3 regions of the Bradyrhizobium sp. GW821-FHT13H06 genome follow, and region 2 is predicted to be linked to each of the others. Evidence: predicted binding sites of a transcription regulator. Region 2 holds the regulator's gene; each other region holds the start of a gene.
What was found. Region 2 encodes PhoB, which activates phosphate uptake and scavenging genes when phosphate is short. Its sites were predicted from a motif close to TGTCATNNANCTGTCAT; they were not measured.

Region 1: the regulator PhoB is predicted to act here: its motif matches at 2,054-2,070, upstream of AC1RQP_RS32250 (ExeM/NucH family extracellular endonuclease).
Region 3: the regulator PhoB is predicted to act here: its motif matches at 5,386-5,402, upstream of AC1RQP_RS31440 (UDP-2,3-diacylglucosamine diphosphatase).

The regions. Positions count from the first base shown of each region.
Region 1 is NZ_JBXAPN010000010.1:107,050-116,889, forward strand. It holds gene AC1RQP_RS32245 (type I secretion system permease/ATPase) at 1-1,706, opposite strand, end outside; gene AC1RQP_RS32250 (ExeM/NucH family extracellular endonuclease) at 2,194-9,840, shown strand, end outside.
Region 2 is NZ_JBXAPN010000017.1:17,369-27,208, forward strand. It holds gene pstB (phosphate ABC transporter ATP-binding protein PstB) at 1-742, shown strand, start outside; gene phoU (phosphate signaling complex protein PhoU) at 754-1,470, shown strand; gene phoB (phosphate regulon transcriptional regulator PhoB) at 1,485-2,192, shown strand; gene AC1RQP_RS38280 (GcrA family cell cycle regulator) at 2,433-2,945, opposite strand; gene AC1RQP_RS38285 (aspartate aminotransferase family protein) at 3,404-4,612, shown strand; gene argF (ornithine carbamoyltransferase) at 4,612-5,547, shown strand; gene AC1RQP_RS38295 (Hsp33 family molecular chaperone) at 5,689-6,708, shown strand; gene apaG (Co2+/Mg2+ efflux protein ApaG) at 6,861-7,253, opposite strand; gene AC1RQP_RS38305 (OpgC domain-containing protein) at 7,451-8,707, shown strand; gene AC1RQP_RS38310 (SGNH/GDSL hydrolase family protein) at 8,707-9,489, shown strand; gene AC1RQP_RS38315 (SGNH/GDSL hydrolase family protein) at 9,502-9,840, shown strand, end outside.
Region 3 is NZ_JBXAPN010000009.1:244,111-253,950, reverse strand. It holds gene AC1RQP_RS31455 (caspase family protein) at 62-1,855, shown strand; gene AC1RQP_RS31450 (threonine/serine dehydratase family protein) at 2,422-3,405, opposite strand; gene AC1RQP_RS31445 (glycosyltransferase family 4 protein) at 3,493-4,536, opposite strand; gene AC1RQP_RS31440 (UDP-2,3-diacylglucosamine diphosphatase) at 4,550-5,362, opposite strand; gene thiD (bifunctional hydroxymethylpyrimidine kinase/phosphomethylpyrimidine kinase) at 5,655-6,455, opposite strand; gene AC1RQP_RS31430 (Lrp/AsnC ligand binding domain-containing protein) at 6,584-6,829, shown strand; gene AC1RQP_RS31425 (c-type cytochrome) at 6,941-7,867, opposite strand; gene AC1RQP_RS31420 (CHRD domain-containing protein) at 8,022-8,438, shown strand; gene AC1RQP_RS31415 (cystathionine gamma-synthase family protein) at 8,510-9,793, opposite strand.

The DNA of each region.
Region 1 (9,840 bases), on a different contig from region 2:
TGAGCGGCGAGCGATTTGCGCAGCACTTCGTCCTTCGGGCCGAACGCCTGCACCTGGCCGGTCGCCAGCGTCAGTACGAGATCGACCGCGGCGAGCGCCGCCGGTCGATGCGCGATAATGACGGCAATGCCGCCGCGGGCGCGGACGCGCCGGATGGCGTCGGTCAGCGCCGCGTCGCCTTCGGCGTCCAGGCTGGCGTTCGGCTCGTCGAGCACCACCATGAACGGATCCTTGTAGAGCGCGCGCGCCAACGCGATCCGCTGCCGCTGGCCGCCCGACAGGGTGGCGCCGGCTTCGCCGATCCGCATCTCGAACCCCTTCGGCAGCTTCAGGATCATCTCGTAGGCGCCGGCGGCCTTCGCCGCGGCGATCACCGCCGCCTCGTCGATCTCCGGGTCGAAGCGTGCGATGTTCTCCGCCACCGTTCCGTCGAACAATTCGACGTCCTGCGGCAGATAGCCGATCATGCCGCCACGAATTTCTGCCGGCCACTGGTCGAGGGTGGCGCCATCGAGGCGGATCTCGCCGCGTGCGATCGGCCAGATCCCGACCAGCGCCCGCGCCAGCGTCGATTTGCCGGCGGCTGACGGGCCAATGATGCCGACCGCCTGGCCGGCTTCAAGTGCGAACGACGCGTTGTGCACGATCGCGGTGGTGCCGCCGGGGGCGGCGATCGTTACCTGCTCGACCGTGAGCCGATGGAGGGCGCGTTCGGGCGCGACGTCGGGATTCGGGGCGTCGCCGTCGCGCAGGGCGGTGCGGAGCCGTTGGCCCGCCTGTCGCGCGCCGAGGAACGGACGCCAGATGGAGATCGCCAGTTCCACCGGTGCGAGCGCGCGGCTGCCCATGATCGACGCGGCGATCATCACGCCGCCGCTGGCCTGCCCCTCGATCACCAGATAGGCGCCGAGGCCGAGCAGCGCCGATTGCAGCATGAAGCGCAGCGTCTTGGACAACGCGCCGAGCGATCCGGCGATATCGGCGTTGCGCTGCTGGGCGGCGACGAGATCGTCGTTGGCGGCCCCGATCCGGTCGATCAACCGCTGCTCCATCCCCAGCGCGGCCACGATTTCGGCGTTGCGCCGACCGGCTTCAAGCTGGACGCCGCGGATTGCGCCGGCAAGCGACGCGTCCCGGGTCGGCGCCCGCGTCAGCACCTCGGTGAGCAGCGCGATCCCGAACAGCAGCACCGCGCCCACGACCAGCGTCCAGCCGAGATAAGGATGCAAGAGAAAGCAGCCGGCGAGATACAGCGGCATCCACGGCAAGTCGAACAAGGTCGTCGGGCCGAGCCCGGAAAGGAACGACCGGACCGAGTCCAGATCATGTGACAATTGCAGGCCGCGATTCGCGCCGCCGCCGCGCAGCGGCCCACGCAGGATGTTGCAGACGACCGGTTGCCACAGCGCCGCGTGCAGTGCCGATCCGATCCGTGTCAGAATGCGCTGACGCAATAGATCGAACAGCCCTTGCATCGCATACGCGGCCGCCACCGCGATCGACAGCGCGATCAAGGTCGGAATGCTGTGCGATGGGATGACCCGGTCGTACACCTGCAGCATGTAGATCGAGCCGGTGAGCATCAGCAGATTGAGCACCGCCGAGAACAGTCCCACCGTCAGAAAGGCCGTTCTGCAGGAGACGATCGCGGCCGACGCAAGATCGCCGGACGCGGGAGTCGACGTGGAGGACGTTGTTGCGGTCATATTACTCAATTCAAAACGACGTCGGACCGTCACGGTCGGATGCGGTCGGCGTTCGTTAGCGAGGTTCAACGTCAGGCGCATGACAAAGCGGCGCGTGCGCGATGACGGCGGCCGATGGCAACGAGGCCGCGACACCCTGCGACGAAACGCCGCCTTGGTTCGGAAGTTCGGTCGCGCCGGTCAGCAGTCGCAACCGGGCGTGGCTGCCCGTCGCGGCGGACCGATCAAGCTGTAACAAGATGGGTCACGGGCGATTGCTACCGGCCGAGAAGTCGAACGTGCCGTAGTTGGTTCGCTCGGCCTTCGCAGGACCTTCGTATCGCGACTTCACCGGCCCGTTAAAAAGCAGTCACCGATCTGTTGTCGTCGGCGTTCTATCAACGCGCATTAACGATCCGTTAACCATCAACCGTCCGGACCGTGCCCTTACGCATGCCGTGAGGCGGCGATCCGCGACGTCTTTTCTCAAGCGCTGGAGTGGCGATACATGTCGACGACCCCTCATGTCCTGGCGAACGGCGATTTCCTGCAGGATTGGTCCAATACTGGCCTTATCACGACCAACGATGACTGGTCGGGGGTGGCATCGATCGTCGGGTATCTCGGCAACGATGTCGTTTCGGCCACCGGGGTGGACGCGCGTACGGCTACCGGATCGTCGTCAGGAGATGTCGACGTCGTCGCTAACCAGACCAACACCGCCATCACCAACGGCGGCGTGGCTGAATTCCAGATCGCCAACCCGACGGTGGCGCTGAACGGCTCAAACAGTGCGGATGCCCCCAGCCTCGTGATCCACCTCGACGCCACCGGCCGCAAGGATGTCCGGCTGAGCTTCAACGCACGCGACCTCGACGCCAGCACGGACGATTCGGCGCAGCAGATCAACGTGCAGTACCGGCTCGGTTCGAGCGGGGCGTGGACCAACGTTCCAAGCGGTTACGCCGCCGACGTCACCACCGGCGGTGCCGCGACCCAAGTGACGCCGTTCGATCTGCTGCTGCCCGCCGCCGTCGACGGCCGCAACGACATCCAGGTTCGCATTCTCACCACCAACGCCGTCGGCAATGACGAGTGGGTCGGTATCGACGACATCCGCGTCACCAGTTCGTCCGAATCGTCGATCGAAGCTCAGCACGTCGCCTTCGCGCCGGATTCGCTCACGGTGTCGTATGACGAAGGTAACAGCGCTCCGACCGTCTATCAGTTCACCGTCGAGCGCAGCGGCGGCACCACGGGCGACGTCGCGTTCTCGGGAACGATCGCTTCGGCGCAGACCGATGCGGCCGACTACGTCGGCGGCAAGCCGGTCAGCTTCAGCGGCAGCATCGCGGCGGGAGAGACCTCCGCGGTCGTCACCGTCACCGTCGCCGGCGACACCGACAATGAGGCGAACGAGAGCTTCACGCTGACGCTGCAGGACGTTTCGAATTCGGCGGCCGTGACCACCACGATCGGCAGCGCCGCGACGGCGACCGGCACCATCGTCAACGACGACGTCGGCATTACCAAGATCAGCGCGATTCAGGGCAGCGGAGCCAGCAGTGCCATGGTCGGCCAGACTGTGACCATCGAAGCCATCGTGGTCGGCGACTTCCAGAACGGCGATGCCGACGCCACCCGCAATCTCAACGGCTTCTATCTCCAGGAGGAGACCACCGATTCCGACGGCAACGTGCTGACCTCCGAGGCGATATTCGTCTACGGCGGCGCCACCGACGTCCAGATCGGCGACCGGGTCCGCGTCACCGGCTCGATCAGCGAATATTTCGGCCTGACCGAGCTCACCGCCAGCAACATTTCGATCGTCCAGGCCGGCGCGGTGGCCGACGTCGACACGATGGCGGTGCAGATCGACCTGCCGTCGATGGGCACTACGTTGAGCCAGGACGGCGACTACCAGCCTGATCTTGAAGCCTATGAAGGCATGCTGGTCACGATTCCGCAGACCCTGACCGTCACCGAGCAGTACAATCTCGACCGGTTCAACGAGATCAAGCTGGCGGCGGGCGAACGGCCCGAACAGTTCACGCAGGAGAACGCGCCCGACGCCGCCGCCTACCAGGCGTATCTGGCCGAGCTCGGTGCCCGCACCATCACCTATGACGATGGCCTGAACGTCCAGAACGCCGCGATCAACAACCTCGACGGCTTCGATCCGAACGACAACCCGTCCGCCACGCCGAACTACGGCACTGCCGACGCGGTCCGGATGGGTGACACCGTCACCGGCCTGACCGGCGTGCTCGACTATCAGTGGGCCGGCAACTCCGCCTCGGGGGCGACCTGGCGGATCCGCTCGGTCGAGGATGGCGCCAACACCTTCGGAGCCGGCGACAATCCGCGCACCGATGCGCCGGAAGACGTCGGCGGCCGCCTGAAGGTGGCGAGCTTCAACGTGCTGAACTACTTCACGACGCTGGACAATGGCGGCACCACCGCGATCGGCGAAGCGCCGCGCGGCGCCGACAACGCCGCGGAGTTCGCGCGTCAGACCGAGAAGCTGGTCGCGACCATCCTCGACATGGACGTCGACGTGCTGGCGCTGACCGAGCTGGAGAACGACTTCTCCGCTGCATCCTCCGGCAACGCGATCAAGTATCTGGTCGAACAGCTCAATGCCGTGGCTGGGGCCGGTACCTATGCCTGGGTCGATCCCGGCCAGCAGTTCGTTGGCGGCGACGCCATCGCGGTCGGCTTCATCTACGACACCACCGCGGTGAAGATCGCCGACGGTACGACCATCGAGACCCTCAACGACGCCGACCTGCCCGGCCTCGGCCTCGGCGGCCTGCTCGGGCAGAGCACGGTCGGCGCGGTGTTCGACGGCGAGAACACCAGCCGCAACGCGATCGCGGTGACCTTCGAGGAGCTTGCGACCGGCGAAACCTTCACGGCGATCGCCAACCATCTCAAGTCCAAGAGCGGTACCGGCTCCGGCGCCGATTCCGATCAGGGCGACGGCCAGGGCAACTGGCAGAACCAGCGCGAGCTGGCCGCCACCGCGCTGACCGCGTGGGCGGCGAGCGATCCGACCGGCTCGGGCGATCCAGACGTGATGCTGCTCGGCGACTTCAACGGCTACGCCAAGGAGCAGTCGACCGCGCTCATCGAGGGCGCCGGCTATGAGAATCTGCACGACCGCGAGGACGACGCTTATTCCTATGTGTTCGACGGCCAGACCGGCACGCTCGACTATGCCTTCGCCAATGCCAGCCTCGGCGCGCAGGTGTCCGGTGTGACCACCTGGCACATCAACGCCGACGAGGCTGACGCGCTCGACTACAACACCGACTACGGCCGCGACACCTCGATCTTCGACGGCGACTCCTCGATCCGGGTGTCCGACCACGATCCGGTGGTCGTGGGCCTCAATCTCGGGGAGCAGGAGCCGACCCCGGCTTACACGCTGCAAATCCTGCATGCATCGGACTTCGAGGCGGGCCTGAACGCAGTCGATCGCGCCGGCAACTTCGCGGCGATCGTCGACTATCTCGAGGAGACCTACGACAACTCGATCACGCTGTCGTCGGGCGACAATTTCATTCCCAGCCCGTTCTTCAGCGCCGGCAGCGACGGCTCGCTGAAGGAGGTCTACGAAACCGCGCTGGAGACCTATTACGGCCTCGCTGCCGGGACGCTGAACGTCTCGCCCGGCTTCGGCACCGCCGACATGGCGATGCTGAACATCATCGGCGTGCAGGCCTCGGCGATCGGCAATCACGAATTCGACGCCGGCACCAAGGCGTTCGCCGACATCATCAAGCAGACCGCCGGCTATCCTGGCGCGCAGTTCCCGTACCTCGCGGCCAATCTGGACTTCTCGGCCGATGCCAATCTCGCCTCGGTCTACACCGGCACGATCCTGGATGCCGACGCCTACACCGGCTTCCCGCCGGAGGCCGGTATCGGCAAGAAGATCGCGCCGGCCACCGTCATCGAGGAGAACGGCGAAAAGATCGGCGTGATCGGCGCGACCACCCAGATCGTGCAGAGCATCTCCTCGACCGGCGGCGTCGAAGTGATCGGCGACAATGTCGATGACATGGCGGCGCTGGCGGCAATCCTGCAGCCGACGATCGACGGTCTGCTGGCCCAGGGCATCAACAAGATCATCCTGGTCAGCCATCTGCAGCAGCTCGCGCTCGAAAAGGCGCTGGCGCCGCTGCTGCACGGCGTCGACGTCATCGTCGCCGGCGGCTCGCACACGCTGCTGGCGGACGAGACCGACGCACTCCGTGCCGGCGACACCGCGGCCGACACCTATCCGATCGTCACCGCGAACGCCGACGGCAAGACCACGCTGATCGTCAACACCTCCGGCGAGTACTCCTATGTCGGACGGCTGGTGGTCGATTTCGATGCTGAAGGCAACGTGATCTACACCGCCAACACGGCGGTCAACGGCGCCTACGCCAGCACGGAAGAGGTGGTCACCTCGCTGTACAACGGCAACACCACGGTCGATGTCGACGATGACGGCGACGTAGATGCCGACGACGCCGATCCGTTTGCCGACGGCGGCCGCGGCGATCTGGTCAACGACATCGCCCAGGCGGTGGGCGGCATCATCGACGTGCAGGACGGCAACACTTTCGGCAAGACGGACGTCTATCTCGAGGGCCGCCGCAGCGAGGCTCGCACCGAGGAGACCAACCTCGGCGACCTCTCCGCCGATGCGAACCTGTGGTACGCCCAGAAGGTCGACCCGACCGTGCTGGTTTCGATCAAGAACGGCGGCGGCATCCGCGACTCGATCGGCTACGTCTATGCGGTCGGCGGCGAAGCGGTGGAGAGCCCGCCGTTGGCGAACACCAGCGTCGGCAAGGAAGCGGGCGAGGTGTCGCAGCTCGATATCGCCAACTCGTTGCGCTTCAACAATGCGCTGTCGATGGTCACGGTGACCGCGGATCAGCTGCTCGAGGTGCTCGAGCACGCCGTGGCGGCGACCACGGCGACCGCGACGCCCGGCCAGTTCGCCCAGGTCGGCGGCATCGCGTTCTCGTTCGACAAGGATTTGCCGGCCGGCAACCGCGTGCAGTCGGCAGCGCTGATCGATGACAACGGCAATCCGGTGCTGGCGCTGGTCGCGAACGGCGAACTGGTGGTCGATCCGGAGATGGCGATCCGGGTCGTGACCTTGAGCTTCCTGCTCACCGGCGGCGACGGCTATCCGTTCGCGAGCTTCATCGCGGCCAATCCCGCCTTTGCCAACGTCGTCAATCTGTCGCCAGACCTGGTTCCGGATGCGGGGCAGGAAGCGAACTTCGCCGCCGAAGGCACCGAGCAGGATGCCTTCGCCGAATACATGGCGGCGAACTACTCCGACACGCCCTACGACGTCGCCGATACCGACCGGGCGCACGACGAGCGCATCCAGAACCTCGACTATCGTCAGGACACGGTGCTCGAAACCGAGGCGCTGGTGCTGGTCGGCGACGACGGTGACAACGAACTCACCGGCGCGCTCGGTGACGACGTCCTCAACGGCCTCGGGGGCGACGACGTCCTCGCCGGGCTCGGCGGCGACGACCAGCTCGATGGCGGCGAAGGCGATGATACCCTGTCCGGCGGCGACGGCGACGACACGCTGCTTGGCGGTGCAGGCGATGACACGCTCGACGGTGGCGCTGACGACGACCGGCTGGCTGGCGGCGACGGTGACGACACCCTGACCGGCGGCGAAGGCGACGACGTCCTGGTCGGCGGCGAAGGCTATGACACCCTGCAAGGTGGCGACGGCAACGACGAGCTGGTGGCCGGCGCCGGCGACACTGCTGAAGCCGGTGAAGGCGACGACCTCATCATCGTCTCCACCGACGACCCCGCGCCGAGTTTGATCGACGGCGGCGCCGGCAACGACACCGTCAAGCTGATCGGCGGCGGCACGGCGGAACTCATCGCCACGCTCAATGTCGAGAACCTGCTGGTGGCCGCAGGCGCCTGGTCGGTGGCCGGATCGGCATCGTATAACGGCGTGACGATCCAGGGCGGCGCGACGCTGGCTTCGAGCCTCGTTGTGGACAACAACGACCGCGTCGCCATCGAGGCCGGCGGCGCGCTCTCGGTGTCCGGCAACGCGATCGTCTGGCAGGGCGGTGGCAACGCGGTCATCGACAATGCCGGCGAGATCTCAGGCTCGACCCGTGCGCTCACCACCACGGCGGGGGCGACCGGCTCGGTGACCCTCAACAACCAGGCCGGCGGCGTCGTCCGCGGCGCGCTGACCCCGGAACGGGCCGGTCACGCCGACGCGACCATCACCGTCAACAACGCCGGCTTGATCGAAGCGAACGGCCGCGTCATCGACTTCCGCACCTTCGACAACAGCGGCGCGTCGGCGGTGATCAACAACCTTGCCGGGGGCGTCATCCGCCAGCACGGCGGCGATACCGACGTGATCCGCCCGGGCACTGACGGCGTCGTCAACAACTGGGGGACAATCACGACGGATCCGACGTTCGTGGGCGGAGGCGATCTGATCGACTTCCAGAGCGACACCGGCGGCAAGGTCAACAACTACGCCGGCGGCTGGATGGAAGCTTCGCGTCATGCCGTAACCGGTGACAATGCCGTCACCGTCATCAACAGTGGCACGATGATCGGCCGCAACGGGTCGGCCGTGAACTTGGACACCGACGGGTCGCTCGCGCAGAAGGCGTTCATCACCAATCATGGGGTGATGGAAGGCCGCTCCGCCGAACTGGCCGACTCCGATGGCGACGCCATCGACGTCGATGGCTTGGTGCAGGTGCTGAACTACGGCCGAATTGCCGGCCTCGGTGCCGAGGGCTATCACGACGGCGAACCGAACGTGTCCGAAGCGATCGCGATCGGCGGCGGCGAGATCGTCAACAGCGCCACCGGCGAGATCTACGGTTACGGCCGGGCGATCCAGGTCGACAACTCCAGCAACAGCAACGCACTGGGGGCGACGACCATCGTCAATGACGGTCTGATCCAGGGCGACGGCCACGGACCGGAAGGGGTTTCGCCGGAGGACGCTGCCCGGTTCGACCTCCGCGGCAACGAGGCGATCAACCTTGTCGGCGACTACGAGGACTTCGTCGGCAACAACAGCACCGGCAGGATCGTCGGTGGCATCTCGATGGGCGGCGGCCGCGACACCCTGAACAACTCGGGGTCGATCGTTGCGACCGGTGGTTCGGCGATCGACATGGGCGCCGGCAACGACCAGGTCAACCTCTACGTCGGCGCCACGGTGACCGGCACGATCCTGCTCGGCGTCGGCGACGACGTCGCGCTGTCGACATCTGCGGGCGGCTTCGTCATCGATGGTGGCGATGGCAGCGACACCATCGCCATGGACTACACTTACGGCGGCGATGACGTGCTGTTCGGCGGCGCAGGCAACGACTACATCTACGCCGGCGCCGGCAATGACCAGGTCGATGGTGGTGCCGACAACGACACGTTGTACGGCAATGACGGCGGCGACCTGATCAAGGGCGCAGCCGGTGACGACATCATCGACGGCGGCGCCGGGACCGACACAGCGACCTTCTCCGGCGCGATTGCCGGATACGCGATGACGCTCAATGCCGACGGCTCGATCAACATCGCTGATCAGGTCGGCACCGACGGCACCGACACGCTCAGCAACATCGAGGAACTCGGCTTCGCCGACGGCACCTGGAAGCTGCACATCGGAACCGGCGGCAGCGATACGATCGTCGGCGGCCTCGGCAACGATCTGGTGTTCGGCGGCACCGGCGACGATACCTTCATCGGCGGCCCTGGTCTGGATCGTTACGACGGCGGCGACGGCGTCGACACCATCGACTACAGTCACATCCTGTTCGAGCTGACGATCGACCTCGACTCCGGGCTGGCCTACTATCCGGGCTATCTCCCGGGCGCCGACCATCTCGCCGGGGTCGAGAACGCGGTAGGCACGGCGTTTGGCGACACGCTGATCGGCTCGGCCGGAGCCAACACCCTGAACGGCGGCCTCGGCGACGACCTGCTGATCGGCGGTGCCGGTAACGACGTGCTGCTCGGCGGCTTCGGCGACGACGTGCTCCGAGGCGGTGCTGGTGACGACACCATCGACGGCGGCTGCGGTCAGGACGTGTTGGATCTGTCCGACGCCACCGGTGCAGTCACGATCAAC
Region 2 (9,840 bases):
CACCGCGCGCAACCTCAATTTCTACTACGGTGAGCACCATGCGCTGAAGAACATCAATCTGGCGCTCGGCACCAATCGCGTCACGGCCTTCATCGGCCCGTCCGGCTGCGGCAAGTCGACCCTGCTGCGCATCTTCAACCGGATGTACGACCTCTATCCGGGCCAGCGCGCCACCGGCCAGCTGTTGCTCGACCACACCAACATCCTCGACCCCAAGCTCGACCTCAATCTGCTGCGCGCCCGGGTCGGCATGGTGTTCCAGAAGCCGACCCCGTTCCCGATGACGATCTATGAGAACATCGCCTTCGGCATCCGCCTCTACGAGAAGATCTCGAAGTCCGAGATGGACGGTCGCGTGGAGAAGGCGTTGCGCGGCGGCGCGCTGTGGAACGAGGTCAAGGACAAGCTCAACGCCTCCGGCCTGTCGCTCTCCGGCGGCCAGCAGCAGCGCCTCTGCATTGCCCGCACCGTCGCGGTGCGGCCCGAGGTGATCCTGTTCGACGAGCCGTGCTCGGCGCTCGACCCGATCTCGACCGCCAAGGTCGAGGAGCTGATCCAGGAATTGTCCGAGAACTACACGATCGCGATCGTCACCCATAACATGCAGCAGGCGGCGCGCGTCTCCGACAAGACCGCCTTCATGTATCTCGGCGAGTTGATCGAGTTCGACGACACCAGCAAGATATTCACGTCGCCGAGCGACCGGCGCACGCAGGATTACATCACCGGCCGGTTCGGCTGAGGAGACGGAACATGGGTTCTGAACATACCGCAAAGGCTTTCGATACCGACCTCCAGGAACTCACGCGCCTGGTCGCCGAGATGGGCGGCATCGCCGAGCGCATGATCGTCGATTCCGTCGACGCGCTGATCCGCCGCGACGTCACGCTCGGTCAGCGCGTCGTCGCCACCGACGCCGAACTCGACACGCTGCAGAAGCGCATTGAGGAGCGCGCCGTGCTCACCATCGCCCGCCGCCAGCCGATGGCCGTTGATCTGCGCGAGATCGTCGGGGCCATGCGCGTCGCGACCGATCTCGAGCGCATCGGCGATCTCGCCAAGAACATGGGCAAGCGTGTCGCAGCGCTGGAAACGGATTTTCATCCGCTGAAACTGTTCCGCGGCCTGGAACACATGACCGACCTCGTGCAGCAGCAGGTCAAGTCGGTGCTGGACGCCTATGCCGCGCACGATCTGCCGGCAGCGATGGCGGTGTGGAAGGGCGACGAGGAAGTCGACGCCATCTGCACCTCGCTGTTCCGCGAACTCCTCACCTACATGATGGAGGATCCGCGCAACATCTCGTTCTGCATCCATTTGATGTTCTGCGCCAAGAACATCGAGCGGATCGGCGACCACGCCACCAACATCGCCGAGACCGTGTTCTACATGATCGAGGGCCAGGCGATCACCGACAAGCGGCCGAAGGGCGACATGACGAACTTCGCCACGACGATCCCGAATACCTAAGGAGCGACGACAACATGGGCGCACGCATTATGGTGGTTGAGGACGAGGAAGCTCTCACCGAGCTTCTTCGCTACAACCTCGAAGGCGACGGCTATGACGTCGAGACGGTGATGCGCGGCGATGACGCCGACACCCGCCTCAAGGAGCACATTCCCGATCTGATCGTGCTCGACTGGATGCTGCCGGGCCTGTCGGGCATCGAGCTGTGCCGGCGGCTGCGCACCCGGCCCGAGACCAAGCAGCTGCCGATCATCATGCTCACCGCGCGCGGCGAGGAGAGCGAGCGGGTGCGGGGTCTTGCGACCGGCGCCGACGATTACATCGTCAAGCCGTTCTCGGTGCCGGAGCTGCTGGCGCGCGTGAAGGGTCTGCTCAGGCGCGCCAGCCCCGAGCGGCTCGCCACCGTGCTCGCCTATGGCGACATCGAGCTCGACCGCGACAAGCGCCGCGTGGCGCGTTCGGGCCGGCCGATCGATCTCGGCCCGACCGAATATCGTCTGCTGGAGTTCTTCCTGGAGCATCCCGGCCGTGTGTTCTCGCGCGAGCAGCTGCTCGACAGCGTCTGGGGCCGTGACATCTACATCGACGAGCGCACCGTCGACGTCCATATCGGCCGCCTGCGCAAGCTGCTCAATCTCGGCCGCGAGCAGGATCCGATCCGCACCGTCCGTGGCGCCGGCTATGCGCTGGACGATCGGTTTGCGAAGGCGGAGCAGGCGTAAGGTCGGGTGAGCTGTTTGCTGGCAGCTGTGGCCACAATCTCAGCTGTCGTCCCGGGGCGCGCGTAGCGCGAGCCCGGGATCCATAACCACAGGACCTGGTGTGGCGAAGACTCGGAGTGACCATCCCGCGCAACGATTGCGCCCTGTGGTTATGGATCCCCGCGTTCGCGGGGATGACACCGAGCAACTGGAGCCGTCATCGTGTGACGGCTGCGGTCTTGATCAGAGAATTCCGCGAGCTCAGCGCGTGCCCGGCTTCGCCGGTGCGCGGCGGCGATCCGCCGCCGGCTGATACGCCACGCGCGAATGCTGGGCGCAGTAGGGCAGGCCGGAGAGCGCCTTGCCGCCGCAGAAGAAGAAATCCGGGCTCGAGGGATCGCCGACCGGCCAGTGGCAGGTCGCCTCGTTCAGCTCCAGCAGTGACAGCCGCTGGCTCATCGGCACCACATTGTCGTAGGTGACGGGTTCGGCCTCGACCTCGACCTCGAAGGCCTGCGCCAGCGCGGTGTTGCCGCGGGCGACGGGGCGGGTCACCCGCATCATGTGCTGCGCGGGCCGCGCCTTGCGCGGCCGGGGCGCTGCCGATGAAGGGCTCTTGGCGCGGCCGGACAAGCCGAGCCGGTGCACTTTGCCGATCACGGCATTGCGGGTCACATTGCCGAGCTCCGCCGCGATCTGGCTGGCCGAAAGTCCGGCCTCCCAGAGCTTTTTCAGCTGCTCGACGCGATCATCGGACCAGGTCAAAACCGTCATTGCACCCTTTCCCTCGCTGCGCGCCTGCCATCCTGGGGCCTTCGCAGCGATTGCCTAAGCCTTCAAAAACCCGTGCCGCCAGAATCCCTTAAGGCTCGCCGGGCGCGCTCAAGACGCCCGAACGTTTACGCCGGTACATGAGGACTTAAGGGATCAGAACTGCTGCACGAGATGTCGTATCTGACAGTCCAAACGCTACAATATGGCGTGACTCCCGCGCAAGAGTCCGCCGACTCGCGTCCACATGTTCCGTGGTGAAAAACCCGCAAAATCGGCACCGCAAGACTACGGATTCAGCGTTTCGCGGGGCTTTCCGGGCGGCATTGACACCCGTCTTGCCAGGCATAAGATAGTGCTACGTGCCGCCCTTAAAAGGCGGCACGTTTCGTTTTCCGGGCCGGTCAATGGTGCGTTGCGTAATGCACGCGTCACACCGTCCGCAACATTCAAGTGACGTCATGACCAACAGCGCCGCGCCGCATTTGCTCCCCGTTTTCGCCAGGGCCGACCTCGGTTTCGAGCGCGGAGAAGGCTGCTGGCTGATCGCGACCAATGGCGATCGCTATCTCGATTTCACCTCCGGCGTGGCGGTGAATGCGCTCGGCCATGCGCATCCCACGCTGGTCAAGGCGTTGCAGGAGCAGGCGACGAAGCTCTGGCACATGTCGAACCTGTTCCAGAGCCCGGACGGCGAGAAGCTCGCGGCGCGTCTGTGCAATGAAAGTTTTGCGGACTTCGTGTTCTTCTGCAATTCCGGCGCCGAGGCGCTTGAAGGTGTGATCAAGCTGGTGCGCCACCATCACTTCTCCAAGGGGCATCCTGAGCGCTATCGCATGATCACATTCGAGGGCGCCTTCCATGGCCGCACGCTGGCGACGCTGGCCGCCACCGGTTCTGCAAAATATCTCGAGGGCTTCGGCCCGCCGATGGACGGCTTCGACCAGGTGCCGCATGGCGATCTGGAAGCCGTGAAGAAGGCGATCGGCCCGAACACCGCCGGTATTCTCATCGAGCCGATCCAGGGCGAGGGCGGCGTTCGTTCTGCGCCTCCCGCATTCCTGAAGGCACTGCGCGAGCTCTGCAACGAGCGCGGCCTCTTGCTCGCCTTCGACGAGGTGCAGACCGGCATGGGCCGCACCGGCGAACTCTTTGCCTACAAGCGCACCGGCGTCGTGCCCGACGTGATGTCGCTTGCGAAGGCGCTCGGTGGCGGTTTCCCGATCGGCGCGGTGCTCGCCACCGCCGACGCTGCACGCGGCATGGGGCCGGGCTCGCACGGTTCGACCTTCGGCGGCAATCCGCTCGCGATCTCGGCTGCCAACGCCGTGCTCGATGTCATGCTCAAGCCCGGCTTCTTCGATCACGTGCAGAAAATGTCGCTGCTGCTGAAGCAGAAGCTCGCCTCCGTGATCGATCGCCATCACGATGTCGTCAGCGAGGTGCGCGGCGAGGGGCTCCTGATCGGCATCAAGGCCGTGGTGCCCTCGGGCGATCTCGTCGCGGCGCTGCGCGCCGAAAAATTGCTCACCGTCGGAGCCGGCGACAACGTCGTGCGCTTCCTGCCGCCCTTGATCGTTACCGAGGCGGAGATCGAAGACAGCGTCGGGCGGCTCGAACGCGCCTGCACTGCGATCTCGTCCAGCCAGACCAAGCGGGCGGCAAGCTGATGAGCAAGACGCCCAATAAAGCTCCAAAGCACTTTTTGGACATCAACGAGCTGCCGCTGTCGGAGCTCAAGAGCATGCTCGCCGCCTCGTCCGCCATGAAGGCGAAGCAGAAGGCGCACCAGCCGGTCAGGCCGCTCGAAGGCAAGACGCTGGCGATGATTTTCGAGCGGCCCTCGACGCGGACGCGGGTGTCGTTCGATGTCGCCATGCGCCAGCTCGGCGGTGAGCCCATCATGCTCACCGGCGCCGAGATGCAGCTCGGTCGCGGCGAGACCATTGCCGATACCGCGCGGGTGCTGTCGCGCTATGTCGATGCGATCATGATCCGCATCCTCAATCACGAGGCGCTCCTGGAGCTTGCGGCCTATGCGACCGTGCCCGTGATCAACGGCCTGACGCGGCGGTCGCATCCCTGCCAGGTGATGGCCGACCTCATGACCTATGAGGAGCATCGCGGCCCGATCGAGGGCAAGACGGTGGCCTGGACCGGCGACGACAACAACGTGCTGGCGTCCTGGGCACATGCCGCCGAGCGCTTCAAATTCCAGCTCAACGTCGCAACACCTCCGGAGCTCGCGCCGAAGAAGGCAATGCGCGACTGGATCAAGACGTCAGGCGCGCCGATCGTGCTCGGCACCGATCCGGAAGCCGCCGTGCGCGGCGCCGATTGCGTCGTCACCGACACCTGGGTGTCGATGGGCGACAAGGAGGGCGAGCACCGCCACAACGTGCTCAAGCCCTACCAGGTCAATGCCAAGCTGATGTCGCTGGCCAAGCCCGATGCGCTGTTCATGCACTGCCTGCCGGCCCATCGCGGCGAGGAGGTCACGGATGACGTGATCGACGGTCCGCAATCGGTCGTTTTCGACGAGGCCGAGAACCGCCTGCACGCGCAGAAGGGTATTCTGGCCTGGTGCTTCGACGCGGTGAAATAGCGGGGGCGTGTGGTGGCGTTGCTGTCGCCCCGCGCACCGCTGTCGTCCCGGACCAGCGCTCGCTTGTCCGGAGCGATCGCGGAATATGTGGTGGTCGCCGCCCCCTTCCATTTTCAGCCCTCCGACCCCAGATAACGCGCCATGGTTTCCCAATCCCCTGACATGAAAACCGGGCCTGAAGGCCCGGTTCGCGCACCATCGGCGGTTCCGATCGACGACGCCGTGCTGCCTTACGAGGTCGACGCGCTCGATGTGCGCGGGCGGCTGGTGCGGCTCGGCCCGGCGCTCGACGATATCCTGACCAAGCACGATTATCCCGCACCCGTCGGCAAGCTGCTCGGTGAAGCCATCGTGCTGACGACGTTGCTCGGCACCGCGCTGAAGTTCGAAGGTCGCTTCATTCTTCAGGCCCAGACCGACGGTCCGGTGTCGTTCCTGGTCGTCGACTACATGGCGCCGGATCGCCTGCGCGCCTATGCACGCTTTGACGCCGAGCGCCTCGGCGAGGCCAAGGACGCCGGCATGCAGTCTGGCGCGCTGCTCGGCCGCGGCCATCTCGCCATGACCATCGACCAGGGCCCCGACATGAGCCGCTACCAGGGTCTGGTTGCGCTCGACGGCGGCAGCCTGGAAGACGCCGCGCACGAATATTTTCTCCGCTCCGAGCAGATCCCGACGCGCGTGCGCCTTGCGGTCGGCGAGGAGTGGCGCTCGAGCGACGGCGGCAAGCATCGCTGGCGGGCCGGCGGCATGCTGATGCAGTTTCTGCCGAAGGCGCCGGAGCGCGCCCGGCAGGCCGATCTGCATCCCGGCGATGCGCCTGAAGGTGTCGAAGTGCACAGTGTCGCCGAAGACGACGCCTGGGTCGAGGCGCGTTCGCTGATCGAGACCGTCGAAGACGTCGAGCTGATCGATCCCGAACTCTCGGGCGAGCGGCTGCTCTACCGTCTCTTCCACGAGCGCGGCGTGCGCGTGTTCAATCCGCAGGTCCTCAAGGCGCAGTGCTCCTGCTCGCGCAATGCGGTCGCCTCGATGCTCAAGAGCTTTTCGCCGGACGATCGTGCCGCAATGGTCAAGGACGACAAGGTCGTCGTCACCTGCGAGTTCTGCTCGTCGGTGTACCAGTTCTCGCCCCACGAGGCGGGCGTGGAAGACGCCTAACGCGGCATCCTCGCAAGGACGATGTGGAGGCAGCTCGCCAAACGTTCGGACATCGCAGGGTAGGCAAAGTGGAGCGTGCCCGCCATGTCCCGTGCGACGATCGGAATGGTGGGCATGGCGCTCTGCGCCTCTGCCCGCCCTGCGACACCGCGCTAGTTCAACACCCGCTTGTTGTCGGGACTGTCGAGCGAGAACGTCGGCACGTCGATCTCGAAGCGCTCGCCGGTTTCGCTGACCATCTGGTAGCGGCCGGTCATGAAGCCCGAGGCGGTCGAGAGCGGCACGCCGGAGGTGTATTCGAAGCGCTCGCCGGGGGCCAGGATCGGCTGCTCGCCGACCACCCCCTCGCCCTTCACCTCCTGCTGGCGGCCGGAGGCATCGGTAATGATCCAGTGCCGCGTCTTGAGCTGCACGGTCTCCTCGCCCGAATTGGTGATGACGATGGTGTAGGACCAGAAATAGCGCGAGCGGTCGGCCGACGACTGCTCCGGAACAAAGTTCGGCTCGACGGTTACTTCGATCTGGCGGGTCACGGCGCGGTACATGGTTGCTATAATAGCCAAATCCGTGCCGGGAACCAAACGCCACAGACGGCTTTGGCGACATCGTCCCGCCAGAATTCGAAGGGAAGGACACCCCAGAGGGAGATTCCCTTATATGATCCGGGCCGCTTTGCGAGACGACGGCGGGACCCCTACATTCCTTCAACGTCGCGTTTTGCGGAAGGGTTCTTAGGCCCCCGATGACCATTGCCGACCAAGTGACGGGATCGACGATCGCGGGGACCGCGGAGGCCAGACCCGCAGGGACCAAGCCGCGCGCCGCCGCGCCGGCCATCACGCTGCCCGCCATCGGCGAGCGCGAGCTCCGGCTCGATCTGTTCCGCGGGCTCGCGCTGTGGCTGATCTTCATCGACCACCTGCCGCCAAGTCTGTTGACCTGGTTCACGATCCGCAATTACGGCTTCAGCGACGCCACCGAGATCTTCATCTTCATCTCCGGCTACACCGCCGCCTTCGTCTACGGCCGGGCGATGCTGGAGAGCGGCGTCCTCATCGCCACCGCGCGCATCCTGCGCCGGGTCTGGCAGATCTACGTCGCCCACGTCTTCCTGTTCACGATCTTCCTTGCCGAAATCTCCTATGTAGCGACCAGATTCGAGAACCCGCTCTACACCGAAGAGATGGGCATCATGGACTTCCTCAAGCAGCCGGACGTCACCATCGTGCAGGCGCTGCTCCTGCGCTTTCGTCCCGTCAACATGGACGTGCTGCCGCTCTACATCGTGCTGATGCTGGCGCTGCCCCTGATCCTGTGGTCGATGAAATGGCGGCCCGACGTCACCCTCGGCCTTTCGGTCCTGCTCTACGCGGTCACCTGGGAGTACGATCTCTATCTGTCGGCCTATCCGAACGGCTTCTGGGCCTTCAATCCCTTTGCCTGGCAATTGCTGTTCGTGTTCGGTGCCTGGTGCGCGCTCGGAGGTGCGCGCCGCATGTCGCGTATTCTGTCGTCACGCGTCACGATGTGGCTGGCGATCGCCTATCTCGTCGCGTCGTTCTACGTGACGCTGACCTGGTATGTGCCGCAGCTCTCCCAGTTCATGCCGAAGCTGATCGAGCAATGGATGTATCCGATCAACAAGACCGATCTCGACGTGCTGCGCTTCACGCATTTTCTGGCGCTGGCCGCGCTCACGGTGCGCTTCCTGCCGCGGGACTGGCCGGGCCTGAAGTCGCCCTGGCTGCGGCCGCTGATCCTGTGCGGCCAGCATTCCCTCGAGATCTTCTGTCTCGGCGTCTTCCTTGCTTTCGCCGGCCACTTCATCCTGGCCGAAGTCTCCGGCGGCGCAGCCATGCATGCCTTGATTAGTCTCTCCGGAGTCCTGATCATGTGGGGGGTGGCCTGGGTCATTTCGTGGTACAAGCGCGTGGCTGACAAGAGCGGTGCGAAGACCAAAAACGCCGTCGGCAATGCCGATCTGGCGGGAGGGGGCTGATGAAGGCGAAGGTTCTCCTGAGCCTGATCCTGCTGTGCGGTGGCCTCGCCGCGCCTGTGGCGCGTGCGGGCGATGCTGCGCCCACGGCTCCCCCCGCGGCGCCCCCTTCCTGCGAATTGCCGGCCTACCTGCTGGCCAGCGAAAGCCCGCTGCCCAAGGTCGCCGCCGCCGTCAAGGCCGGCAAGCCGCTCGATATCCTGGTCATCGGCAGCCGCTCGACGACCATTCCATCTTCGGAGAACAGCTCGTACCCGGCGCGCATGGAGGCGATCCTCAAGGAGAAGCTGCCGCCGTCGGAGGCGGTGCATGTCTCCGTAGAAATACAGAGCAAGAAAACGGCGGAGGAGACCGCCTCCACTTTCGTTAAGCTGATGGAAGCAAAAACGCCTACGTTGGTCATCTGGCAGACCGGGACGGTGGACGCTATCCGCGCCAGCGATCCCGACGAGTTTCGCAGCGCCGTCACCGAAGGGGTTGCTGCGTTGCAAAATGCGGGGGCTGACGTCGTCTTGATGAATCTGCAGTATAGTCCACGCACTGAAACCATGATCTCGGCGCAGCCTTTTCTCGATAATATGCGGGTGGTGGCGCAGGAGCACAGTATTCCGCTGTTCGATCGTTTCGCGATCATGCGGCAGTGGAATGATCAGGGTCAGTTCGACCTGTTCAGCCCGTCCCGCGGGCCCGAGCTGGCGAAGCAGGTCCATGATTGCCTTGGCCGGGCGTTGGCACAGTTCGTGTTCGACGCAGCCCGTCTCGAGCCGGCCCAGCAGCAGAATTGAGGTCTAGCGTTAATGAGTTCTCTCCGCCCTTTTTGCCTGACGACATGGCTGGCCGCGCCTGCAGCCGCGGCGCTGTTGTTGCTGATTCCGGCCTCGAAATCGCATGCCCAGACGCCAGCCGCCCAGGCGACACCCGCCCCCGCGCAGTCGGCTGATCCCGCTCCCACTTCGCCCTCCCAGACCACCGTCGCTGCGACGTCGCCCGAGCAGCGAGGTATCACGGCGCGCGCCATCGACAAGGTGAAGCAGGCCGCCAAATCCGCCAGCGACATCTTCAACCGTGTGCCCTGCCAGCCGCCGAAGGACGGTTCGAAGGCGATGGGCTCGCTACCGCACGTTGCTGGCAAGCTC
Region 3 (9,840 bases), on a different contig from region 2:
AACGCGGCCAAGCTTGCTCGCAACCAATCTCGCATCGAGATGAGTGCCAAAGGAGCACGCCATGTTCCGCTTAAAGCCTTTCCTGATGACGGCGAGCCTGCTGGGAAGCCTGTTCGGCTTTGCCTGCGGGCCGGTTTCCGCGCAAGTCGCCCCGGTCGCACCCGCCCCCACCGCGCTGCAAGGCCCCGAGCAGCGGGTGGCGCTGGTGATCGGCAATGCGAACTACCAGAACGCGCCGCAGCTTGCGAACCCCGACGATGACGCGCAATCGATGGCGCAGTTCCTGAACTCCGCCGGCTTCGAGGTCGTCGCAGCGACCGATTTGACCCAGAACGACATGCTCCGTGTCGTCCAGGACTTTTCCGCCAAGGTCGCCTCGCGCGGTCCCAACACGGTGGCGATGGTCTATTACGCCGGTCACGGCGTGCAGCTCGCCGGCGAGAACTATCTCGTTCCCGTCGACGCCAAGGTCTCCAGCCCGACCGAGCTCGTCAACAATTCGGTGCGCCTCGTCGACGTGATGTCGACGCTGGAGACGATCCCGAGCCGCATGCGCATCGTCATTCTCGATGCCTGCCGCAACAACCCGTTCCCCGAGGTCAACGATGCCGGCCGCGGCCTTGCCATCGTCGATGCGCCGAACGGATCGATCGTCGGCTACTCGACTGCGCCGGGCGCCGAGGCGCTCGACGGCACGGGCGGTCACAGCCCCTATACCCAGGCGTTCCTGAACGTCGCGCGCGAGCCCAACGTGCCGATCGAGCAGCTGTTCAAGCGCGTGCGCCTGCAGGTCAACCAGACCACGAGCGGCGCGCAGATCCCGTGGGAGAGCTCCTCGCTGACGTCCGACTTCACCTTCTTCGGCGACACCGCGGTGGCCGCCAACCGCGCGCCGGTGAAGGCGCCTGTCGTGCAGCTGGCCTCCAACCTGCCGAGCCGTTCGACACGCCAGGCCTATGACTACGTCGTGTCCGAGGACCGTCCGGAATACTATCAGGAGTTCATCCAGATGTATCCGCACGATCCGCTGTGCGACCACGTCCGCTGGCTGCTCAAGAACCTCCTGATCTCGCAGGCCTGGCACAAGGCGGTGCTCGCGAACTCGCCGCTTGCCTACAAGAGCTTCTACGACAGCTACGGCAACAGCCCCTATGCACAGGTCGCGCTGAAGCTGCAGGCGCAGCCGAAGCAGATCCCCCTGATGCAGGCGACCAAGTTCCTGGCGCCGCAGACCATTGCGCCGATCCTCAAGATCGGCAATCTCGGCCAGCCCAAGTACTTGCCGCTGATGCAGCAGGGTCATGGTGGGTCGCAGACGGGCGGCAACCTGCCGGCCCTGCAGAAGCCGGTCGACGGCAACGTCCTCGGCAAGCTCGGCAATGGCGGCCACATCGTCAACCTGCCCTCGGGCAACAACCAGCCGAACGGCACGCCGTCGCAGACCCCGGGCAAGATCGTCACCCTGCCTGCGCCGAGCAACACGAGCAAGAGCAACGGCGGCATCGGCAAGATCGTGACGCTGCCTGCGACCAACCCCAAGCCGGGCGTCGGCAACGGCACCCCGGGCAAGGTCGTGAGCATGCCGGTGAATGTCGGCAAGGGCGGATCGAAGATCGATGCGAAGCCGATCAATGTTCAGACGCAGAACCGCCCGATCCGCATCACCAACGGCAACACCGGCATCGTGGAGCCCAACGGCAACCCGGTGAACAAGGTGCAGGTCCTAAACAATCGTCCGCAGTTCAATGCGATGCCGAACCGCATGGTCAACAGCAACGACAACTTCCGGCAGTCGATGAACCAGGCGCCGAACATGAACGGCGGCGGCAACCGTCGCGGCGGCTTCATGCGCTGATCGCACGAACGAAGAAGGTGCGCTCCCTCCCCCGCTTGCGGGCAGGGCAATCACATATGGTGCGCACGGTGCGGCGGCATCGGCACTAGGCTCCCTCCCCCGCTTGCGGGGGAGGGTTGGGGAGAGGGTCTCTCCACAACGGGACAATCCCCAAGAGGAAAAAGCCCTCACCCGGCACTACGTGCCGACCTCTCCCGCAAGCGGGAGAGGTTGTACCGAGCAAGCCGTGAATTCGAACCGCGAAATCGACAAGACGAAAGGGCAGAGCGGTGACGCTCTGCCCTTTCTTCATCTCAGCCCTTGAACGTCATCATTCCGGCATGCGCCGAAAGGCGCAGGTCCGGAATGACGGCTAGAGCGGAATGGGCTTAGGTTGAATCAGCCGGCCCGCGGGCTCGGTGCACCTCTCCCGCTTGCGGGAGAGGTCGGCGCAACGCGCCGGGTGAGGGCTCTCACCTCTTGGGGGCTCTCGATTGCGGAGCTACCCTCTCCCCAACGCTCCCCCGCAAACGGGGGAGGGAGCGCACCTCCGTCGTTGCGGCATCAGAACCTGATCTCATCGTACTCTAGGCCACCAGTTCGGCGAACAGATCGGCATCGACATTGCCGCCGGAGAGCACGATGACGACGTTCTTCCCAGCGACGTCGAGACGCCCCGCGAGCAGCGCGGCGAGGCCGACGGCGCCGCCGGGCTCCACCACCAGCTTGAGCTCGCGATAGGCGAACGCGACGGCCGCACCGACTTCCTTGTCCGAGGCAGTGACGCCGCGCGCGAGCAGCTTGCTGTTGATCGCGAACGTCATCTCGCCGGGCATCAAGGCCATCAGCGCATCGCAGATGGTGCGCCCCGCCGGTGCATGCGGCTCGCGGTGGCCGGCGGTCAGCGAAATGCCGTGATCGTCGAATGCCTCCGGCTCGGCCACCACGATCTCGGCCAGCGGATAGCGCGCCTTCACCGCCGTCGCGACGCCCGCGATCAGGCCGCCGCCTGAGGCCGGCGCCACCACGATGTCAGGGGCGAGACCGAGGCTCGCCATGTCCTCGGCGATCTCGCGGCCGGCGGTGCCCTGCCCCGCGATCACGAAGGGATCGTCATAGGGCTTGACCAGCGTCGCGCCGCGCTTCTCGGCGATGCCCCGCGAGATCGCCTCGCGGTCGTCCTTGTCGCGATCGTACAGCACGACCTCCGCCCCGTAGGATTTGGTGCGCTCGCGCTTCGACAGCGGCGCATCCGCCGGCATCACGATGGTGGCCTGCATGTCGAGGATCTTTGCCGCGGCTGCCACGCCCTGGGCATGGTTGCCCGAGGAGAACGCAACCACGCCACCGGCGCGCTTGTCCTGCGGGATCGAGAACACCTTGTTGAAGGCGCCGCGGAACTTGAACGAGCCGGTGCGCTGGAGCATCTCCGGCTTCAAGAACACTTTCGCGCCGACGCGCTCGTTGAGCACAGGGAAGGACAACAGCGGGGTGCGGATGGCATAAGGCGCGATCACGCGCGCTGCGGCATCGATGTCGGCAGGGCCGACCGGGAGGAGCTGTTCGGTCATGGCGGAATGGTATCGCGGCCGACGAGGCCCCGGCAAGACACCTCCGCGCGAGGATTCCCAAAACGTTCTCGCGCGATCGAGATGGCTCTAGGCGACGAAGCGCGGCTGTTCCGTCCCGTTCCCGCCGGGCAGCACCGCACCAACCGCCCTGATGCTGTCGATAAAGACCCGCGCCGAGGCTTCCCAGGTGTAGTTGGCGGCGAACGCAACGCAGTCCTGCCGACAGACGTCCAGCGCGGCGAAGCAGGCACTGCCCAGATCGTGATCGAGCGCGCCCACCGGCGCATCGCCGATCACGTCGCGGGGGCCTTTCACCGGAAAGGCCGCCACCGGCAGCCCGCTGGCGAGCGCTTCCAGCAGGACCAGGCCGAACGTGTCGGTCTTGCTGGGGAACACGAACACGTCGGCGGCTGCGTAGATGTCCGCCAGTGCCTCGCCCTGCTTCTCGCCGAGGAAGATCGCATCGGGATAGGCCTCCTCCAGCGAGGCCCGCGCCGGGCCGTCACCGACGATGACCTTGGTGCCGGGCAGGTCGAGGTCGAGGAAAGCCTCGAGATTCTTTTCCACCGCGACCCGGCCTACCGACAGGAACACCGGTGCCGGCAGGCAAAGATCGATGGCACGGGGATGGAACAGGCCGGTATCGACCCCGCGCGGCCACAGCACGACATTGTCGAAACCGCGGTCGGTCAGTTCGCGGGCCAGCGCCGGGGTTGCTGCCATCACGGCACGGCTGGGCGCATGGAAACGGCGCAGCGCGTGCCAGATCAGCGAGCCCGGCACCGGCACGCGGGCGCGGACATATTCCGGGAATCGGGTGTGGAAGCTGGTCGTGAACGGCAGCTTGCGCTGGCGGCAATAGCGGCGGACCATCAGTCCGATCGGCCCTTCCGTCGCGATGTGGATGCTGTCCGGACGCGCTTCCTGGATCAGCCTCGCGATCCGGGCCGGGCGCGGCATGGCCAGCCGCACGTCGCGATAGCTCGGCATCGCGAAGGTGCGGAACGATTGCGGCGTCAGGAACGCGAATTCGACGTCGAGATCCTTGGCCGCGTCAGCAAGCTTGGTCAGCGTCCGAACCACACCGTTGACTTGCGGGTGCCAGGCGTCGGTCGCGACCAGGATGCGCATCAGGCGGCCCTTGTCATGCAGCTCTTGCCGCGACCTGCGGGACCGCCGCCGGCTTCTGCAGATGATCCGCCCAGGTGATGATCTCGAAATGGCCGTCGTCATGCTCGACCAGGGCGGTGCAGCTCTCGACCCAGTCGCCGCAATTCATGTAGCGGATGCCGGCCTCGTCGCGGATCACGGCGTAGTGGATGTGGCCGCAGATCACGCCGTCCGCTTCGTGGCGCCGCGCCTCGGCGGCGAGCGCCTGCTCGAACGCGCCGATATAGTTGACGGCGTTCTTGACCTTCTGCTTGGCCCATTGCGACAGCGACCAATAGGGTACACCGAACAGGCGGCGGAAGAAGTTGACGAGGCGATTCATCTGGATCGCGAAGTCGTAGGCCTTGTCGCCGAGATGGGCGAGCCAGCGCGCGTTCTGCACCACGAGATCGAAGATGTCGCCGTGGATGACCAGATAGCGCTTGCCGTCGGCGCCGGCGTGAACCGTGTTCTCGACGACGTCGATGCCGCCGAAATGCGTGCCGTAATAGTTGCGCAGGAACTCGTCGTGATTGCCGGGGATGTAGATGATCTTGGCGCCCTTGCGCGCCTTGCGCAACAGCTTCTGGACGAGGTCGTTATGCGATTGCGGCCAGTGCCAGCTCGATTTCAGCGCCCAGCCATCGACGATGTCGCCGACGAGATAGATCGTGTCGGCATCGTGGTAGCGCAGGAAGTCGAGCAGTAGATCGGCTTGAGAACCGCGGGCTCCGAGATGGACGTCGGAGATGAACAAGGTGCGAAAGCGCCGCTCCGGGCTCTCGTCACTCACAGCGTAACTTCCCATGCGCCAGCCTGTAACAATGTCCCGTGACAGGGGGATGACCGATTGAACCTTGAGGCACCTCAGCTACGAATCAAACTTCGCCTCGCCCTCCCCGCGAATATCAGTCGCATGCGACAATCAGGCGACATGGCGCCGCAGAAGGTGATCGTCATGCCCGGGCTTGTCCCGGGCATCCACGTTCTTCGTGCTGCGTGGCAAGGCGTGGATGGCCGGGACAGGCCCGGCCATGACGATGTGGGGGCTAGCGTGCCCCCAAAGCGCACCGCGGCCGCGCTGCCGCGGGCGGCCCGCGTCAGTAGAACCTGTGGAAATGATGGATCGGCCCATGGCCGTGGCCGACGCTGAAGCGGTCGGCGGCGCCGATCGCGGCGCTGATCCAGGCCTTGGCATTGCGCACGGCGTTTTCCAGATCCTCGCCTCTGGCCAGCCCCGCCGCGATCGCCGAGGACAGCGAGCAGCCGGTGCCATGGGTGTTGCGGGTGGCGATGCGCGGCGCGGCGAGCGCGATCGTGCTGTCCGCACCGACCAGATAGTCGATGCTCTCCGCGCCCTCGCCATGCCCGCCCTTGACCAGGACAGCGCGGCAGCCGAGCGCCAGCAGGCGGCGCCCCTGGCTCTCGATCTCGGCCTCGCTTGCCGCGACCGGCTCATCGAGCAGAGCCGCGGCCTCCGGCAGGTTGGGCGTGATCACGGCGGCCAGCGGTATCAGCCTGGTGCGCAGGGCGTCGACGGCTTCCGCGGCCAGCAGGCGGTCGCCGGAGGTCGCGACCATGACGGGATCGAGCACGACGTGCCGGGGCGCCCAGCGCGACAGCGCGGCGGCGATGGCATCGATGCTGGCGACCTGGGCGACCATGCCGATCTTCACCGCGCCGATTTCGAGATCGGAGAACACCGCGTCGATCTGTCCGGTGACGAACTCGGCCGGCACCGCGTGGATGCCCGTGACGCCGCGCGTGTTCTGCGCCGTCAGCGCCGTGATCACGGAGGCGCCGTAGACGCCGAGCGCGGCAAAGGTCTTCAGGTCCGCCTGGATGCCGGCGCCGCCGCTCGAATCGGAGCCGGCGATGGTGAGTGCGACCGGGGTCGTCATGACGATTTTCCGCGTTTTCGAGCCATGAGCCGTCTTAGCAAGCTCGCGCCGAACCCAGCAAGTTCGCTTGCTAAATCCGGCCGGTTTTGGCCTATTAGCCGGAAGAATACGCTCCCGGAGTGCCCGCGATGGTTCCCTTTTTCGTCCAGATCAAATGCAAACTCGGCCAGTCCTATGTGGTCGCCAACGCGCTCGCCGAAGCCGAGATCGCCTCCGAGATCTACTCCACGGCCGGCCAATACGACCTGCTGGTGAAGTTCTACGTCGACAAGGACACCGACATCGGTCACTTCGTCAACGAGAAGGTGCAGGTGCTGCCGGGCATCCAGGACACCCTCACCATCATCACCTTCAAGGCGTTCGGCGCGGGCTAGAGCATGATCCGGAAAAGTGCGAAGCGGTTTTCCGGAAAGATCATGCGCAAACAACAACCCGAAGCGCGATGACGATGCATCCAGATCCCATCGCGCTTTAGCGCTGCTGCGCTAGCTGCCCTGCTTGCGTTTCGGCGGCGTCGGCCCGTCCACCGGCGGCAGCGATTTGAGGTACTCCGCCATCGCCGCGAGATCCTGGTCCGGCAATTGCGAGGTGTTCTTGATCACGCGCGTCATCGCGCCGCCGGCGCTGTCGCCATCCGGCAATTCACCGGTCTTGAGGAAATAGGCGAGATCCTTCGCGCTCCACTCGCCGAGGCGCTTCTGGGTGATGTTCGGAACCCATCCCTCGCCTTCCGGATTCGGACCGCCGGCAAAGCGCTGGCCGGCGATGATGCCGCCCAGCGCATTGCGCGGGCTGTGGCACTCGGCGCAATGGCCGAAGCTGTTGACGAGATAGGCGCCGCGATTCCACTGCGGCGACTTGCTGGCGTCGGCGACGAAGGGCTTGCCGTCCATGAACAGGAACTTCCAGATGCCGATGTTGCGCCGGATGTCGAAGGGAAAGCTCACCTCGTGATCACGCACCTTGCCTGCAACCGCCGGCAGCGTTTTCAGATAGGCAAAGAGATCGAGCACATCCTGCCGCCTCGCGTGCTGGTAGGAGGTGTAGGGAAAGGCCGGAAAATAGTGCTGGCCCGATGGCGAGACCCCGTGCATCACCGCGTTGACGAAATCGGCGTCCGTCCATTTGCCGATGCCGTCGTTCGGATCGGGCGAGATGTTCGGTGCGTAGAACGTTCCGAACGGCGATTTGATCGCGACGCCGCCACCAAGCCTGAGACGATCAGGCTGATTGGGAACGGCATGGCAGGACGCGCAGCCGCCGGCGTTGAACATCACCTCGCCGTTGGCCAAATCGGGCGCGCGAGCCGGGATGGCGCTCGCAGCCGCCACCACCGGCGCACTGAGCCACCAGTAAAGGCCGGCAGCGGCGACCGCGACGAGCAGCGCCGCGACAATTGTTCGTTGCAACATGCGGACCCATTCACTCGTTGCGGCGAACTTACGACCGATGCGTCGCGGCTCCAGCCACGAAGAATTTAGCCCGCCCTGGCCGGAGACCGGAATAAACTGAAATGCCGGCTGTTGGAAGTTTGGCAGCCCCTTCGGGTTCAACAGGGAGAACGTCATGAACAAGTCCGTCATTGCCGTGTTCGCGCTCGGTGCCGTTGCCTTTGCAGGGTCCGCGAACGCCGAAAAGCTGAAAGCAACGCTCGACGGCAAGGCCGAGGTGCCGGCGACGACCAGCAGCGCCACGGGAACGGCCGATCTCAACTATGATGCCGCCAGCAAGAAACTGTCCTGGACCGTCACCTATTCCGGCCTGTCCGGGCCCGCCACTGCGGCGCATTTCCACGGCCCTGCCGAGGCCGGCAAGAACGCAGGCGTTGCCGTCCCGATCCCGAACGCGGCCTCGAGCCCGGTCAAGGGCGAAGCGACCCTGACCGACGCGCAGGCCGCCGATCTGCTCGGCGGCAAGTACTACATCAACATCCACACTGCAGCCAATCCGGGCGGCGAGATCCGCGGCCAGGTGACGAAGTAAGCCTCGAGGCTGCTTTGTCGGCGAAGGCCGGGCGCTGGAGGGGGCGTCCGGCCGTTTCGATTCCGGGGCGCTCAAGCTGCGTTCAGCGCCTGCGCGAGGTCGGCGATCAGGTCCGACGGGTTCTCGATGCCGATCGACAGCCGGATCGTGGAATCGAGGACGCCGATCTTGCGGCGGATGTCGGCGGGGACGCCGGAATGGGTCATGGTTGCGGGCAGGCTCGCAAGCGATTCCGTTCCGCCGAGGCTCACCGCCAGCTTGAGGATCTGCAGCGCATTGAGGAACTTGACCGCCGCCTCCTTGCCGCCTTCGATGTCGAAGGAGAAGGTGGATCCGGCGCCGAGACACTGCCTCGCGAACGCGCGCCCGGCCGGCGAGTCCTCCTCGTGATGACCGAGGTAATGAACCTTGGCGACTTTCGGATGATCGCGCAGGAAGTCCGCCACGAGGCGCGCATTGTCGTTGGCCTTCTCCATCCGCAGGCTCAGCGTCTCCAGCGAGCGGTTGATCATCCAGCAGGAATGCGGATCGAGCTGGGTCCCGATGGCGCCGCGCAAGGCCTTGATGCCTTTCATGATCGCCTTCGAGCCGAGCGCGGCGCCCGCGATCAGGTCGGAATGACCGCCGACATATTTGGTCAGCGAGTACAGCGACAGGTCCGCGCCATGCTCGATCGGCCGCTGAAACACCGGTCCGAGCAGCGTATTGTCGCAGGCGATGACCGGTGTGTGCCCCTGCGCCTTTCCGATCGCGTCGGCAATACGGCGGATCATCGCGATGTCGACCAGGCCGTTGGTCGGATTGGCCGGCGTCTCGATCAGGATCATCGACACCCGCCCCTTGCCCATGGCCTCCTCCGCGGCCTGCCTGACCGCCGTCTCGTCGATGCCGTCGGCAAAGCCGACGGCGCCGATCGACAGGCGCGCAAGCGTGTTCGTCAGCAAGGTTTCCGTCCCGCCATAGAGCGGCTGCGAGTGCAGGATGACGTCGCCGGGGCGAACGAAGGCCAGGATCGTGGTTGAGATGGCCGCCATGCCGGATGAGAACAGCGCACAACTCTCCGTGCGCTCGTAGATCGCGAGCCTGTCCTCGACGATTTCGCTGTTGGGATGATTGAAGCGCGAATAGACGAGGCCCGCGCCCATGCCTTCCGGTGGCTCGCGCCGGCCGGCGACGTAATCGAAGAAATCCTGCCCGTCCTCGGCCGTCTTGAACACGAAGGTGGACGTCAGGAACACCGGCGGCTTGATGGCGCCTTCGGACAGTTGCGGATCATAGCCATAGGTCAGCATCAAGGTTTCCGGATGCAGCATATGGTTGCCGATATGGGTCTTGGACGGAAACGGTTTTGCCATGGCCTGTCTCGCTGTTGCTTCAATTCCGCGCCGGGCGTTGGAACCTC